Regions from separate parts of the Arthrobacter sp. WCS2018Hpa-7 genome, predicted to be linked through region 1. Evidence: riboswitches for the same ligand, from Rfam matches in the RefSeq annotation. Region 1 holds a riboswitch; each other region holds the start of a gene.

Region 1 (4,560 bases):
CATCGACCGTGCCTTGGTGGCAGCCTACGACGCCGGCATTGAGCCGCTGCTGCTCATCACCAAGGCGGACGTCAGGGATCCGGCGGAATTGCTTGCCAACTACCTCAGCCTGGACTTCCCGGTGATCATCAGCCGCACGGCAGACTCCGAAGCAGGCGGCATCGACGCCCGCTCCGATGACGGCCTGTCAGCACGGCTGGACAAGGACGCCGTTGCCCAATTGCGCTCCCACCTCGGGGGCAAGGTCACCGTGATGCTCGGCCACTCGGGCGTGGGCAAGTCCACCATGGTCAATGCGCTGACAGGGGCGGAGCGGGCCACCGGCGGCGTTAACGCTGTGACAGGACGTGGACGGCATACGTCCTCCTCCGCTTTGGCCCTGAAGCTCGCCGACGCGCCGGCCGGCAGCTGGATCATCGATACCCCCGGTATCCGGTCCTTTGGCCTTGCCCATGTGGACCCGGACCGGATTCTGCACTCGTTTCCGGATCTTGAGCCCGGGACGGAGGCCTGTGAGCGGGGCTGCAAGCACGACGCCACTGCCATCAACTGCGGGCTGGATCCGTGGGTGAACGACGGCCATGCAGGACCGTCAGGGGTAGCGCGGTTGGCCTCATTGCGCCGTTTGCTCGGTGCCGACCCCCGACTGGAAGCAAAAGAGACCAAGGAACTGGGCACGGTCAACTGATCGTTGCGGCTTCACGTCCCCGCTGCAGCGCGCGTTTCAGGATAGTTTGGTGGCATGACCCATCCCGTTTCCACCTACAACGATGACCTGCGCCTTGCCCACGTCCTCGCTGATTCTGTCGATGCCCAGACCATGGACCGCTTCAAGGCTCTGGACCTGAAGATCGAAACCAAGCCAGACCTCACACCTGTCACCGACGCAGACAAAGCAGCGGAGGAGGCCATCCGGGGTCAGCTCTCCCGTTCCCGTCCCCGGGACGCTGTCCTTGGCGAGGAGTTTGGCAGCAGCGGACACGGCTCACGCCGTTGGATCATTGATCCCATCGATGGGACCAAGAACTTCGTCAGGGGCGTGCCGGTGTGGGCAACATTGATCGCACTGGTTGATGAGGGCGAACCCGTGGTCGGCGTCGTCAGTGCACCCGCCTTGGGCAAACGCTGGTGGGCTGCCAAGGACATGGGTGCCTACATGGGCCGGTCCCTTGCCGCTGCCACCCGGTTGAAGGTCTCCAACGTTTCCCAGTTGTCCGATGCCTCCTTGTCCTACTCAAGCCTGTCCGGGTGGAAGGAACGCGGGAACCTGGACGAGTTCCTGGGGCTTACCGAGGATGTCTGGCGAACCCGGGCCTACGGCGATTTCTGGTCATACTGCCTGGTGGCCGAGGGCGCAGTGGACATCGCGTGCGAGCCTGAGCTGAACCTGTACGACATGGCAGCTCTCGTCCCGATCGTCACGGAGGCCGGTGGCCGCTTCACTTCCCTGGAAGGCGACGACGGTCCGTTCGGCGGCAACGCGCTGGCCACCAACTCCATCCTTCACTCGGAAGTCCTCAAACGGCTCAACCCAGGCCTGGACGACCTCCTCTAGCGCAGGTTCCCTTTACGGTTCACAAGCTGCTTTTCAGCGAATATTCGACGGCGGAAGCCTCCTTTTGGAGGCCTCCGCCGTTTTTTCTTCGCCAAACCGGCGATTTACAACCCGGCGTAACAAAGTGCTTAACAAAGCGAAGTGACTTTGGAGGGGCCGCTGGAGGTGCCCTAACCTTTTTTACAGGTCACGAGTGCCAGCGCTAAACCCCGGTTTGCTGGCCGGCAACCCTCCATTCGCGGTGGGGTGCCCCGGGTGACGACCCGGCCGGTCCGGAACGGATGCGGCAAGCGCGGATCCCCCTATGGGGGTCCCTCTTGAGTGAGGTCCCATGAGCACAGTCACGTTCGATTCAAACATCATTCCGTCCTTTGCCGGCGAAACCCCGTCACAGGCAGCTGCAGCAGCACGGCCACTCGCCGCCGTCACTGGCGCTGAGCTGCAGGCACCCCTGATCCAGGGCGGCCACGTCCGCTATGCCAATCTGGACTACGGAGCATCGGCTCCGGCCCTGACCATCGTCTCGGCCTACCTCAACGAGGTCCTCCCTTACTACGCCAGCGTTCACCGCGGCGCGGGCTTTGCCTCCCAGATCAGCACGTCGGTCTACGAGAATTCGCGCAACATTGTCCGTGAGTTCGTCGGTGGGCGTCCTGACGATTCCGTGATTTTTACGCGAAACACCACAGACTCCCTGAACCTACTGGCTGGCTGCCTGCCGCAGATCGACGGCCGCTTCTCCGGGGAAGTCCTGTACCTGGACATCGAACACCACGCCAACCTTCTTCCCTGGCAGGGTGTCCCGCACCGCAGCGTCGTGGCGGCCTCCACCTTGGCCGCCACAGTGGACAAGCTTCGCGACGAATTGGCCCAAGGCGGGGTCAGCCTGCTCGCCGTCACGGGTGCCTCCAACGTGACAGGTGAAATCCTGCCGATCGCCGAACTCGCAGCACTTGCGCACGAATACGGCGCCAGGATCGTAGTCGATGCCGCACAGCTGGCACCTCACCGCCGGATCAACATCACGGAGGCCGATGTTGACTACGTCGTGTTCTCCGGCCACAAGCTCTATGCTCCCTTCGGCGCAGGCGTCGTAGTGGGCCGCCCGGACTGGCTCGACGCCGGGACTCCCCACCTGGCTGGTGGCGGCGCCGTCCGTGAAGCCCGCCTGGACTCCGTGAGCTGGGCAACGGGCCCTGCCCGCCATGAAGGCGGGTCCCCCAATGTCCTGGGTGCCGCAACCCTCGCCCGCGCCACGCAGGTCCTCGCCGGGTTGGACCAAGACGCGTGGCACACCCACGAAGCCGCCATCCGCACGTACCTGGTGGACGGCCTGGAAGCCATCGACGGCGTGACTGTGCACCAGATCTTCACTGACTCCGACGACACCATTGGTGTGGTCAATTTCTCCGTGGAAGGATTCGACGCCGGATTGGTGGCCGCTTATCTGGCCGCCGAGCACGGAGTTGGCCTCCGGGATGGACGCTTCTGCGCCCACCCACTGCTCAAGCGACTCGGACTTCCCTCCGGGTCCTTGCGTGCCAGCTTTGGCGTCGGCTCCCGGTTGGAGGACGCCACGAGGCTGCTCGCAGGCATCGAAGGGCTCAAGCGCAACGGACTGGGCTGGGACTACGTGGTGGACGAGGGCCGCTGGGTACCTGCCAACGACCACCGAAGCTACCCGGAGTGGGCTCCCAACACCCCCGGCACAGCAGGCGCTGCTCCCTGCACCGTTGACTAAGCGCGGTTTACCCCGGCTGCGGTAAATTCGTAGGGTATCTTTCAGCGACCCTGTGAAGGAGTTTTGGTGGCATTGCGTTCTCCGGCCGCCCCCAGCGGACAGCCCGGCATTCCCGGTCCTGCCGGACCACGTGGTCCCAAGCTCCACGCTGACCGTCGCCACGAGTTCGGCCAGAGCTTCCAAGACGGCGGAGAGCATTACGATCGCGTTCGGCCCGGATATCCCCTGGACTCCGTGGAATGGCTGGTTCCCCAAGGAGCCACCGCCGCTGCGGATCTGGGAGCCGGCACTGGCAAGTTCACTGCGCTCCTCGTGGAGCGCGGGCTGGACGTTACCGCCGTCGACCCTTCCACCGACATGCTGGAGCAACTGCGGAAGTCCCATCCACACGTCCGCGCATTGGAGGGAACGGCCGAAGCAACGGGACTGACGGACTCAGCATTCGACGTCGTCAGTGTTGCCCAGGCCTGGCATTGGTGCGATCCCCTTGCCGCGAGCTCCGAGATAGCCCGTATCCTGCGGCCGCACGGGACCTTGGGACTGGTCTGGAACCAGTTGGACACCGATGTGCCCTGGGTTCATCGGCTCTCGCGCATCATGCATGCAGGGGACGTCCACAAGCCCGGGTTCCGTCCACTTATCGGACCGGAATTTGCCGGCTTGGAGAGCCACTTCACCCGGTGGGCGGACGACGCGACGCCGGAAGACATCATGGAGCTCACTAAGTCACGGAGCTACTATCTCCGCGCCAACCACGCCACCCGGGCGAAGGTCATGGGCAACCTGGAGTGGTACCTCTACGAGCACCTCGGGCACGCACCGGGAGAGACCGTTCCGCTGCCCTACGTGACGCAGACCTGGCGGGCGTTCAAGATGCGCCCTGTGCAGCCACGGTAGGCTTGGGGTGTGAAGACCAGTACGCCCTCCTCCTCGATAGAGGACTACGTCAAGGTCATCTACTCGTATACAGAGTGGCAAGACAAGCCGATAACGTCCTCCCAGCTTGCCCAGCGCCTGGGTGTAGCCAATTCCTCCGTGTCAGAAATGGTCCGCAAGCTCAAGGACCAGGGGTTGGTGGACCACCAGCCCTACAGCGCCATTCGCTTGACCGCGGCGGGTATGCGCCTGGCCCTTGCCATGGTGCGCCGGCATCGCCTCATTGAGACCTATCTGGTGGAAGAACTCGGGTACAGCTGGGATGAGGTCCATGATGAAGCCGAGATGCTGGAGCATGCGGTGTCAGATACCTTTATCGAGCGGATGT
Region 2 (4,560 bases), on a different contig from region 1:
CCGCACCGGAAGCGAAGAAGCAGAAGCTGGACACCGCGGCGCCCCACGCGGAGCCGACGGATTCGTGCTCGTCGGTGGCAGGTTTCTCAGGCTGCAAGGAGAGGCTGGGATCGCAGTCGCAGCTGAACACGCCCATGCGCTCTGCGGCGCGGTGCTCGGCGGCTTCGCGGGTCATACCGCGGGCGAGGTACACCAGCACCAATTCGTTGTGCTCGATGTCCAAGGACGGGGCAGCCGTGAGGGTGGCTTGCGTTGGCAGGGTCGCATTGAGCAGTTCCCGCTGGGAGCGGACCGAGACGTACTCGCCGGCGCCCATGGACAGTGCGCCGGCCAAAAGACCTGCCACACCGCTCATCAGCACCACCGGACTGGGTACGCCGGTGGCGGCCATGCCCATGACCAGCGAGAGGTTACTCACCAAACCGTCGTTGGCGCCAAAGACCGCGGCACGGAAAGTACCGGAAAGCCGGTTCCGGCCGCGGGTGGCCAGTCCCCTGACCACCTCTTCGTGGATCTGTTCGTCGGCCACCATGGCAGCTGTTGCCGCGGGTTCGGTGCCGTAGGGGGAGCGGCCCTCTGCTCGTTGGGCCAGGGCCAGCACAAAGACGGACCCGAAGTTGCGGGCCAGGAAGCCCAGGAACTGGCCGCGGGTTGATGCGGCCTTGGGCATTCCGGCGTGCTCACCGAGGAGCTTGAGCCAGTGGGCCTCGTGACGGCCTTCGGCTTCGGCAAGGGCCAGCAGGATTTGGCGTTCTTCGCCGTCGCGCCTCTGGGCGAGTTCGCGGTAGACGGCGGCCTCGGCACGTTCATCGGCGAGGTACTGACGCCACCGGCGGATGTCGGCGTGCGAGGGCGGCGGCGGTTGCGTTACGTCGTTTTCGGGGGCTGCCGATTCCGGGGTGGGGTCCGGAGCGGGGCTCGACGAACCGGGGGATTCCTGGTGCTGTTGCACTTTCTCTCCTGTGCTGGGTGGGGTAGTTGCGGCCCCATTGCACGCCCCACACTACCGCTTATCCGCGCGGATTTTTGGCTGGTATTCCTTAGCTGGAATGTTCGGTGCACCGTAATTTCCGGCCGTCCTTGACCCTCGACTGAGCCGGTGCTCAGATGGAAGGACAGGGGCGGGGGCCCTCCCCGCACACGTTCAACTGGGCTTTGAGCCGCCCACGAGACGGAGGTTGCAGCATGGACACCACCGAATCACACGCCAAGCACCCGGACCGGGCAACCATCGAGTCGGATCCCGCCTACGACTACGCAGAGGACCAGGAAGTGGACGAGGCCTGGGTGGAAGAAGTGGACGCCCCGGAGGACGACGAACGCGTGGTCCCGATCGATGAAACCGAAGAGTTCCGCGACGAGGACGAGGAAATCCAGGCTTAGTCCTCCCGGGAGAGGGTGTAGTGCTGCCGCACACCCTCGCGTTTGCCGACGGCGGCAACAGTTACCGTGAGTGTCCTGGACGACTCACACCAGAGCGTCGGACGGACGGCCCGGGCCAACGCTTGCGCGATCAGGTGCGGCTGGGGATGTCCAAACCGCCGGGTTCCGGCCTTCGCGGTGATGGTGACCGTGCCCATGAAAAGGTCGACGGCGGGAATCACCGCAACTGTGGGCGTGGCTGTTGGTGCCGGGGTGCTTGGTGCCGGACTGCTTGGTGCCGGGGTGGTATCGCCTTGGTATGGCAAGGGACTGCTCCTTGGGGGAGTGCTCTTGCCCGCTCGGTTGTCTCTGGTCCGGGACGGGCCGCTTCCTCATCCGAACCACCCGTGAACATGGGGTTGGTGTGTGGCCAGTCGGAGCTTGGCACCACATCTCTTGAAGCTGGGACCACCCTACAGCACAGCACCCCAACCCCCTCCCGTTGTGAGGCCTGCTCTGCGTGCTTTGGCGGGGTTTTAGGGAGCACAGCGGGCCACGCAACGCCCAGTTCCCGGAGGCAAAACAACGGCGGGGACAAAACAACGGCGGCGCCACCCCGGAAAGGGGAGGCGCCGCCGTCGAACGTTGCTCTGTTGCTTGTTGCGTTACTTGTGGCTGCTGACCGGGTGGGCCTCAGGCGGGAGTTCCTCAGAGACGGCACCTGCAACGCGCTTATCCCAGGCCGCGCGGACGGCGGGATCCGTTGGCGGGGTGAGCAGTGAAATCACGACGTAGGCGATGAACGAGGCAGCGAGGCCGAAGTAGATCGGTTCGTTGGCGTAGACGCCGTCCGCACTCGGAATGACACCCACGGCGAAGAGGATCAGCAGCGTCAGAGTCAACACCGATCCCACTGCCATGGACCACGCAGCGGCGATGCCCGTGCCGCGCTTCCACACCAAGCCGCCCAGAATTGCTACCAGGAGGCCGCCTACCAGGATGTCGTAGGCGATGGTGAGGGCTACCACCACGTCCTGTGCTGCCATGGAAATCAGTACTGCCACGATGCCGAGTCCAAGAACCCAGTAGCGGTTTGCCTTGACGTCGTGCTCGGGATTTTCGCTGTCATCGGTGTTGATGGTCTTTCCGAACCAGCTGGCCACGAACGGGACAACGTCCGCACGTGCCACCGTTGCTGCGGCAATCAGGGCGCCGGAAGCGGTGGACATCATGGCTGCGACAGCCGCGGCCATGACCAGGCCGCCGATGCCGACGGGCAGGATGTGGGTGGCTACCTCTGCGTAGACAACGTCCTTGCCGAGGTTGGCGACGTCGATATCCGGCAAGGCCACGCGGGCAGCCAGGCCGATCAGGGCGCCGGCGATGCCGTAGAGAATGCAGTAGACACCGGCCGTGGCGCCACCCCAACGGGCAACCGTGGGGGTCTTGGCGGTGAAGACGCGCTGCCAGATGTCCTGGCCGATCAGCAGGCCCAGCGTGTAGACCACGAAGTAGGTGATGATGGTCTGGGCGCCGATGCCATCGATCTGGAAGAAGGTGTCGTCGAGGCGCTCACGGATGCCGTCCATGCCGCCGGCAGCGTTCAGGACGAACGGGAGCATCAGGAAGAAGATGCCGACGGTCTTGATGATGAACTGGACCTGGTCGGCCAAGGTGATGGACCACATGCCGCCAATGGTGGAGTAGACCAGGACGATCGCGCCGCCAACGGCGATGGCCAGCCAGCGTTCCCAGTCGAAGAGCACCACGAAGATGGTGGCGTAGGCGCCGGTGGACGTAGCGCAGAGCATGAGCGTGTACGCCAGCATGACGATGCCTGAGGTCTGTGTGGCCCTGCTGCCGTAGCGAAGGCTCAGCATCTGGGAGACGGTGTAGATCTTCAGGCGCTGGATGGTGCCGGCGAACAGGAGGCTGAGCAGCAGCACGCCTGAGCCGATGGCCACCACCAGCCACATGCCGGAGATGCCGAACTTGTAGCCGAGGCCGACGCCGCCCACGGTGGAAGCGCCACCGAGGACCACAGCGGCCATGGTGCCGGTGTAAAGGAACGGTCCCAGGCGGCGGCCGGCCACCAGGAAGTCGCTGTTGTTCTTGGTGCGGGACTTGCCCCACCAGCCGAATGCCAGCATGGCGAGCAGGTACACCACCACGATTGCGATGTTAATAGCCGAAGATTCCATGAACGGTCCTTGGAGCTGATGCACGGAGGTTGGGGTTTTCGACGATACTCCTGCGAAGCGTCGAAGTCTCTGTGCTGATGGTTGGAGATTGGGGAGGTGTTGTGTGCCTCACAGACAACACTTGTTGCCTATGAGGATATGTTGTGATCGGAGTAACAGTCAAGGTGCTTTGGTCATGGTTCCGCGGATTCTGGTCCTGTTGGCCTGTCTCCCGGCTACTATTGCTCCAATGACAGGGCCACATGACAGGCCTGAAAGGTTCGTGAATGAAGGCTCTCCCCGTTGAACCGAGCAATGTTCCCGTTGCCATCGGTTCCAGAATCCGCGCAGCCCGGCAGGCGCAGCGCCTCACCATCGAGCAAGTGGCTGATGCTACCGGCTTGACCAAGGGCTTCCTCAGCCGTGTGGAGCGTGACCTGACATCGCCGTCGGTCGCTTCTCTGGTCACCCTGTGCCAGGTCCTGTCGGTGTCCGTAGGCGACTTGTTCGCCGCCCCGGAAACGCACCTGACCAAACGCGACGACGGTCCGCGCATCTCCTTGGGTGGCCAGGGCATTGTGGAGCGTTTGCTGACGGCCCGCTCAGAGCGTCGACTCCAGATTTTGCAGGCCACTATAGAGCCGCGGGGCCGTGGGGAGAACGAGCTCTACGCCGTAGACTGCGACGTCGATGTCCTGCACGTGGTCAAGGGCAGGATCAAGCTCATCCTGACCAATGAAGAGTACGACCTTGAAGAAGGGGACACACTCTCCTTCCCCGGCCGCGAACCGCACACCTGGATCAACCCCACGGACGAAACCGTCGAAGTGCTCTGGGTGCTGGTGCCGGCGGCAAGCCGCTAGTTTTTCTCCCCGCGAGATGGCAGTTAATGCCCATGTTTGCGGCAAACATGGGCATTAACTGTAGTTTCGGCGGCGGGGGAGCAGGTGGTCAGCCCACGTGCACCCACGGCCGGCGGGTGATGTCCGGCTCGGCCTCCCTCAGCACTTCACGGGTT
Region 3 (4,560 bases), on a different contig from region 1:
CTGGGCACGTTGGCGCTCCGGTACTTCTGCAGCCGCGGACCCGCCACCATCAAAGACTGCGCCGTGTGGTCAGGACTGACCATGAAGGACGTAAAGCTGGGGCTCCAGGTGGCTGAGGAACTGTCGCCGGGCGCTGTGGCTTCGGTCATCATGGACGGCTTGGAGTTTTATCTGGCTTCGGAAGACGTCGGCGAGCTCACCAAAGCCGGTGGCCCTCCGCGTCTTCATGACGCAGGGCTCCCCCGCGTCGACCTCATCCAGTGCTATGACGAATACGTTATGGGCTATTCGCAGTCCCGGCACTACTTGGGCGGGACTGCACCCTACTTCCCCGAGGACAACGGGCCCATGCACGTGGTCCTGCTGGATGGCAGGTTGGCCGGATGGTGGCGCCATGGATTCTCCGGTGGAGCCTGCCAACTGGATGTCCGCACGAACCGGCCAACAAGCCCTCCCGAACAGATGGCCCTGGACGTCGAAGTGGAACGCTATGGGCAGTTCCTGGGCATGGAGGCCAAGCTCCTCTGAAGCGCTCACTGCAGGCGCCGGAGTTCACGCCGCACGACCGGGCTAAGCTGGGATAAGACCTAGGAGGCCTGCACTGTGAACAATCTGATCTTCTGGATCATCGTCTGCTCGTGGCTGATTCCGCTCGGGATCCGCATGTACAACCGATCCCGCGCGCGCCGGATCCAGAACGGAACCTTCCGCGGCCCCGGCTATCCCCCGCAGCAGAACCTGCCCGGCCCTGGCTATCCGGCGCAGAATTACCCGCCGCAGAACTACCCTGCGCAGGATTACCGGGGACAGGACCAGCCTGGACAGGGTTACCCGAGTCAGGGTTACCCCGGGCAGAACTACCCCTCGCAGGGCTACCCGGGCTACCCATCCGGGCCCACCGTCATCCGCCCTGTGGATGACGAACCGCAGTCCGGGCCGCCGTCGAACTCTTCATCCCCCACGCCTTTCCCGGCCAACAACGGATCTGAGCCGCAAGGCTACCGCGCCCGCAAGCTGGCAGAACTGGACGCAAAGTTCAGCAACGGGGAGATCGCCATGGAGGATTACATGAAGCAGCGCGGCGACATCATGAACGGCTGACGCCGTTGAACGAACGTGGCGCTTAGGCGAAAAACGCGTCCTGGAGCTGGGCTGAGAGCTGGCCGATTTCCGTCAGGAACCCGTCGTGGCCGATCGGCGCCTCAATGACGTGGACCGGGACATCACCTGGCAGGGCTGCCGCCAATTCCCGGGATTGGGCCGGGAAATACAAGCGGTCGCTGTCCACCGCTGCCACGAAGAACTCCGCAGTGGCGCGTGACAATGCTGCCTCCAGCGATCCACGGCCGCGTGCGACGTCGTGGGACATCAGGGCTTCGGTGATGGCGATATAGCTGTTGGCATCAAATCGTCGGACGAGCTTTGTTCCCTGGTGGTCCAGGTAGCTCTCCACCTGATAGCGGCCACGCTCCCCCAGGACCGCAGCGGCCAGTGGTGTCTCCTGGTGCTGGGCTTCCCGGCCAAAGCGGAAATCCAATTCCAGCGCCGAGCGGTAGGTGATGTGGGCGATGCGCCGGGCCAGGGCGAGTCCGTGTTCGGGGGCCGTGCCACCGTAGTAATCGCCGTTGTTGAAGTTCGGGTCCTGACGAATGGCCAGGGTTTGGGCCTGTGCAAAGGCGATCTGCTCGGCCGTGCTGTAGGCACCCACGGATATCACGGCGCAGCGTTTCACCCGCTCCGGGAAAGTCGCTGCCCATTCCAAGGCGCGGGCGCCGCCCATCGACCCGCCCAACACTGCGTGCCAGGCCTCGATTCCCAGGGCTTCGGCCAGGCGCGCCTCAGCCTCGGTGCTGTCGCGCAGGGTGACCAAGGGGAACCGCGAGCCCCAAGGACGGCCATCCGGCGCCTCCGAGGACGGTCCGGTGCTGCCGTAGCAGCCGCCCACGATGTTGATGGAGATGACAAAGAACCTGTTGGTGTCGATGGTGGCACCGGGGCCTACCAGCTGCTCCCACCATCCCTCTTCGTCCGTGGCTCCCCGGGCAACGTGCGTGCTCCCTGTGAGGGCATGCTGGATGAGCACGGCATTGGAGGCATCGGCGTTCAGCTGCCCCCAGGTCTCATAAGCGAGGACGACGTCGGGAAGGAATCCGCCGGCTTCAAGGTCCAGCGACCCAATGGCGGCGTACTTGACGGTGCCGTCTTCTTCTCCGGATTTTGGAAGGGCTGTAGCAGTAATGGTCATTCCTTTGACACCTTAACCTCGCGCTTGCCCGTCGCCTTGCGTGCGAACAGGCCAGGTCTTCACCCGGGGCACCCCACCGCGGAGGAGGGTTGCCGGCCAGCAAGCCGGGGCTATGTGCTGGCACTCATGACCTAATACGAAGAGTCTAGGAAATACAGGGCGGTTATGGCGAAGAATGTGACATCAGTGTGACGGTTTAGGGCGTTTTCGTTCAGGAAGCAGCACTCCGGAATGCCACCCGGCGAATAATCGTCGGTCCGGGTGGCATCCAGGAACAGTGCCAGGTGCGGTCGGGCCGCTGCTTTCGGGGCTGGGTTCAGGCTCCCTTGGCGGCCCGGAACCCGGCTTCGAGGTCGGCGATGATGTCATCCACGTGCTCAATCCCCACGGACAAACGCACCAGGCCGGGGTTCACGCCGGCCACCAACTGCTGTTCAACCGTCAGCTGGCTGTGCGTAGTGGACGCCGGGTGGATGACCAGCGAGCGGACATCGCCGATGTTGGCAACATGCGAGTGCAGTTCCAGTCCGTCCACGAAGCGCTTGCCCGCTTCAACGCCGCCCTTGATGTTGAAGGCAACAATGGCGCCGGTGCCCTGTGGACCGTACTTCCGGCCACGGTCGTACCACGGGCTGGACGGCAGGCCGGCATAGGCGACCGATTCGACGTCGTCGTGGGCTTCCAGCCACTCGGCCACCTTGGTGGCGTTGGCTACGTGACGTTCGACGCGCAAGCTCAACGTCTCCAGCCCCTGGGCGATCAGGAAAGCATTGAACGGGGACACAGCGGAGCCGAGGTCGCGAAGAAGCTGGACCCGCGCCTTCAGGACGTAGGAAAGATTGGCGCCGAGCGCACCGTCCTTGCCAAGATCGCGGGCGTACACCAGGCCGTTGTAGCTCGGGTCAGGGGTATTGAAACCCGGGAAGCGTTCCGGGTCCTGGCCGAAGTCGAAGTTGCCGGAGTCCACAATCACGCCGGCAATGGCAGACCCATGCCCGCCAAGGTACTTGGTGGCAGAGTGGACCACGATGTCGGCGCCCCACTCGATGGGACGGATGAGGTAGGGAGTGGACAGTGTGTTGTCCACGATAAGTGGCACACCGGCCTCGTGGGCAGTGCGGGCGACGCCCTCGATGTCCAGTACGTCCTGGCGCGGGTTGGAAACTACCTCGCCGAAAAACAGCTTGGTGTTCGGCTGGACGGCGTCCCGCCACTGGTCCAGATTGTCCGGGTCTTCCACGAATGTCACCGAGATGCCGAACTTCTTCAGGGTGTGCGCCAGCAGGTTGTAGGTACCGCCGTACAGGCTGGGGCTCGCCACGATGTGGTCGCCGGCCTCCGCGATGTTGAGGATCGCGAAGGTCTCCGCGGCCTGGCCAGAGCTCAGCAGGAGGGCACCCAAGCCGCCTTCCAGGCTCGCGACCCGCTGCTCCACGGCATCCTGCGTCGGGTTGCCGATCCGGGTGTAGATGGGCGCGAGCTCGGCCAGGGCGAACCGGTTGGCTGCGCTCTCGGCACTGGGGAACACGAAGGACGTGGTCTGGTAGATCGGCAGTGCCCGGGCTCCGGTGGCAGAGTCAGGCTCCTGACCTGCGTGGATCTGGCGGGTTTCGAAAGACCATCCTTGGGACATGGAGTTCTCCTGTTCGTGGCGCATGGATTCTGTGGAAACGTGCTGCATGTGAGCTGGGGCCAGTCTAGGAAGTGTCCGGAGGCTTAGACAGCTTTGTGACGCCGGTGGAATCTTTCGGACTTTCAGCGTCCCTGCATGACGCCACACGGCACCGGTTATACACATCCCACCTTAGTTAGGCTTGACTTAGCTGAGACCCCGATCACAAAGTGCCAAGATGAAGCCATGCGCATGGATCACGTCTCTTACGCCTGTGAACGAGATGGCCTTTTGGCCACTACCGAACGAATTTCCGCGGCACTGGGAGTGGACGCTGTCCGGGGCGGAGTGCACCCGCGCTTCGGCACCCGGAACATGATCATTCCCCTTGCGGATAACAAGTACCTGGAAGTGGTGGAGGTCCTGGACCACCCCGCTTCCGACAAAGCACCCTTTGGCCAAGCAGTTCGTGCCCGCTCTGCCGCCGGTGGTGGCTGGATGGGCTGGTGCGTCGCTGTTGACGACCTGGCACCGTTCGAGGACCGCCTTGGCCGCTCAGCTGTTCCGGGCAACCGCAAGTTCCCTGACGGCCGCGAACTGGTGTGGCAGCAGATCGGTATCCTGGGCTTGATCGCAGATCCGCAGGTCCCGTACCTGCTCAAGTGGGAGGGCGACCCTTCACTCCACCCGTCCAGGATCTATG

What was found. Region 1 has a riboswitch for S-adenosylmethionine ahead of RQH14_RS07575 (aminotransferase class V-fold PLP-dependent enzyme). Riboswitches for the same ligand answer to the same signal wherever they lie in the genome.
Region 2: linked by a shared signal. The riboswitch ahead of RQH14_RS02680 (hypothetical protein) and the one ahead of RQH14_RS07575 (aminotransferase class V-fold PLP-dependent enzyme) in region 1 are both predicted to bind S-adenosylmethionine.
Region 3: linked by a shared signal. The riboswitch ahead of RQH14_RS17160 (homoserine O-acetyltransferase) and the one ahead of RQH14_RS07575 (aminotransferase class V-fold PLP-dependent enzyme) in region 1 are both predicted to bind S-adenosylmethionine.

What each region holds. Positions count from the first base shown of each region.
Region 1 covers NZ_JAVTJB010000005.1:60,941-65,500, forward strand. The annotation lists gene RQH14_RS07565 (ribosome small subunit-dependent GTPase A) at 1-688, shown strand, start outside; gene hisN (histidinol-phosphatase) at 743-1,555, shown strand; SAM riboswitch class IV at 1,741-1,854, shown strand; gene RQH14_RS07575 (aminotransferase class V-fold PLP-dependent enzyme) at 1,887-3,296, shown strand; gene RQH14_RS07580 (class I SAM-dependent methyltransferase) at 3,369-4,193, shown strand; gene RQH14_RS07585 (metal-dependent transcriptional regulator) at 4,203-4,560, shown strand, end outside.
Region 2 covers NZ_JAVTJB010000002.1:15,595-20,154, forward strand. The annotation lists gene RQH14_RS02670 (VIT1/CCC1 transporter family protein) at 1-952, opposite strand, end outside; gene RQH14_RS02675 (hypothetical protein) at 1,186-1,383, shown strand; gene RQH14_RS02680 (hypothetical protein) at 1,380-1,688, opposite strand; SAM riboswitch class IV at 1,705-1,824, opposite strand; gene RQH14_RS02685 (sodium:solute symporter) at 2,028-3,563, opposite strand; gene RQH14_RS02690 (helix-turn-helix domain-containing protein) at 3,830-4,405, shown strand; gene RQH14_RS02695 (amino acid transporter) at 4,494-4,560, opposite strand, start outside.
Region 3 covers NZ_JAVTJB010000017.1:102,305-106,864, reverse strand. The annotation lists gene RQH14_RS17170 (winged helix DNA-binding domain-containing protein) at 1-528, shown strand, start outside; gene RQH14_RS17165 (hypothetical protein) at 604-1,101, shown strand; gene RQH14_RS17160 (homoserine O-acetyltransferase) at 1,124-2,245, opposite strand; SAM riboswitch class IV at 2,261-2,377, opposite strand; gene RQH14_RS17155 (bifunctional o-acetylhomoserine/o-acetylserine sulfhydrylase) at 2,562-3,902, opposite strand; gene RQH14_RS17150 (VOC family protein) at 4,104-4,560, shown strand, end outside.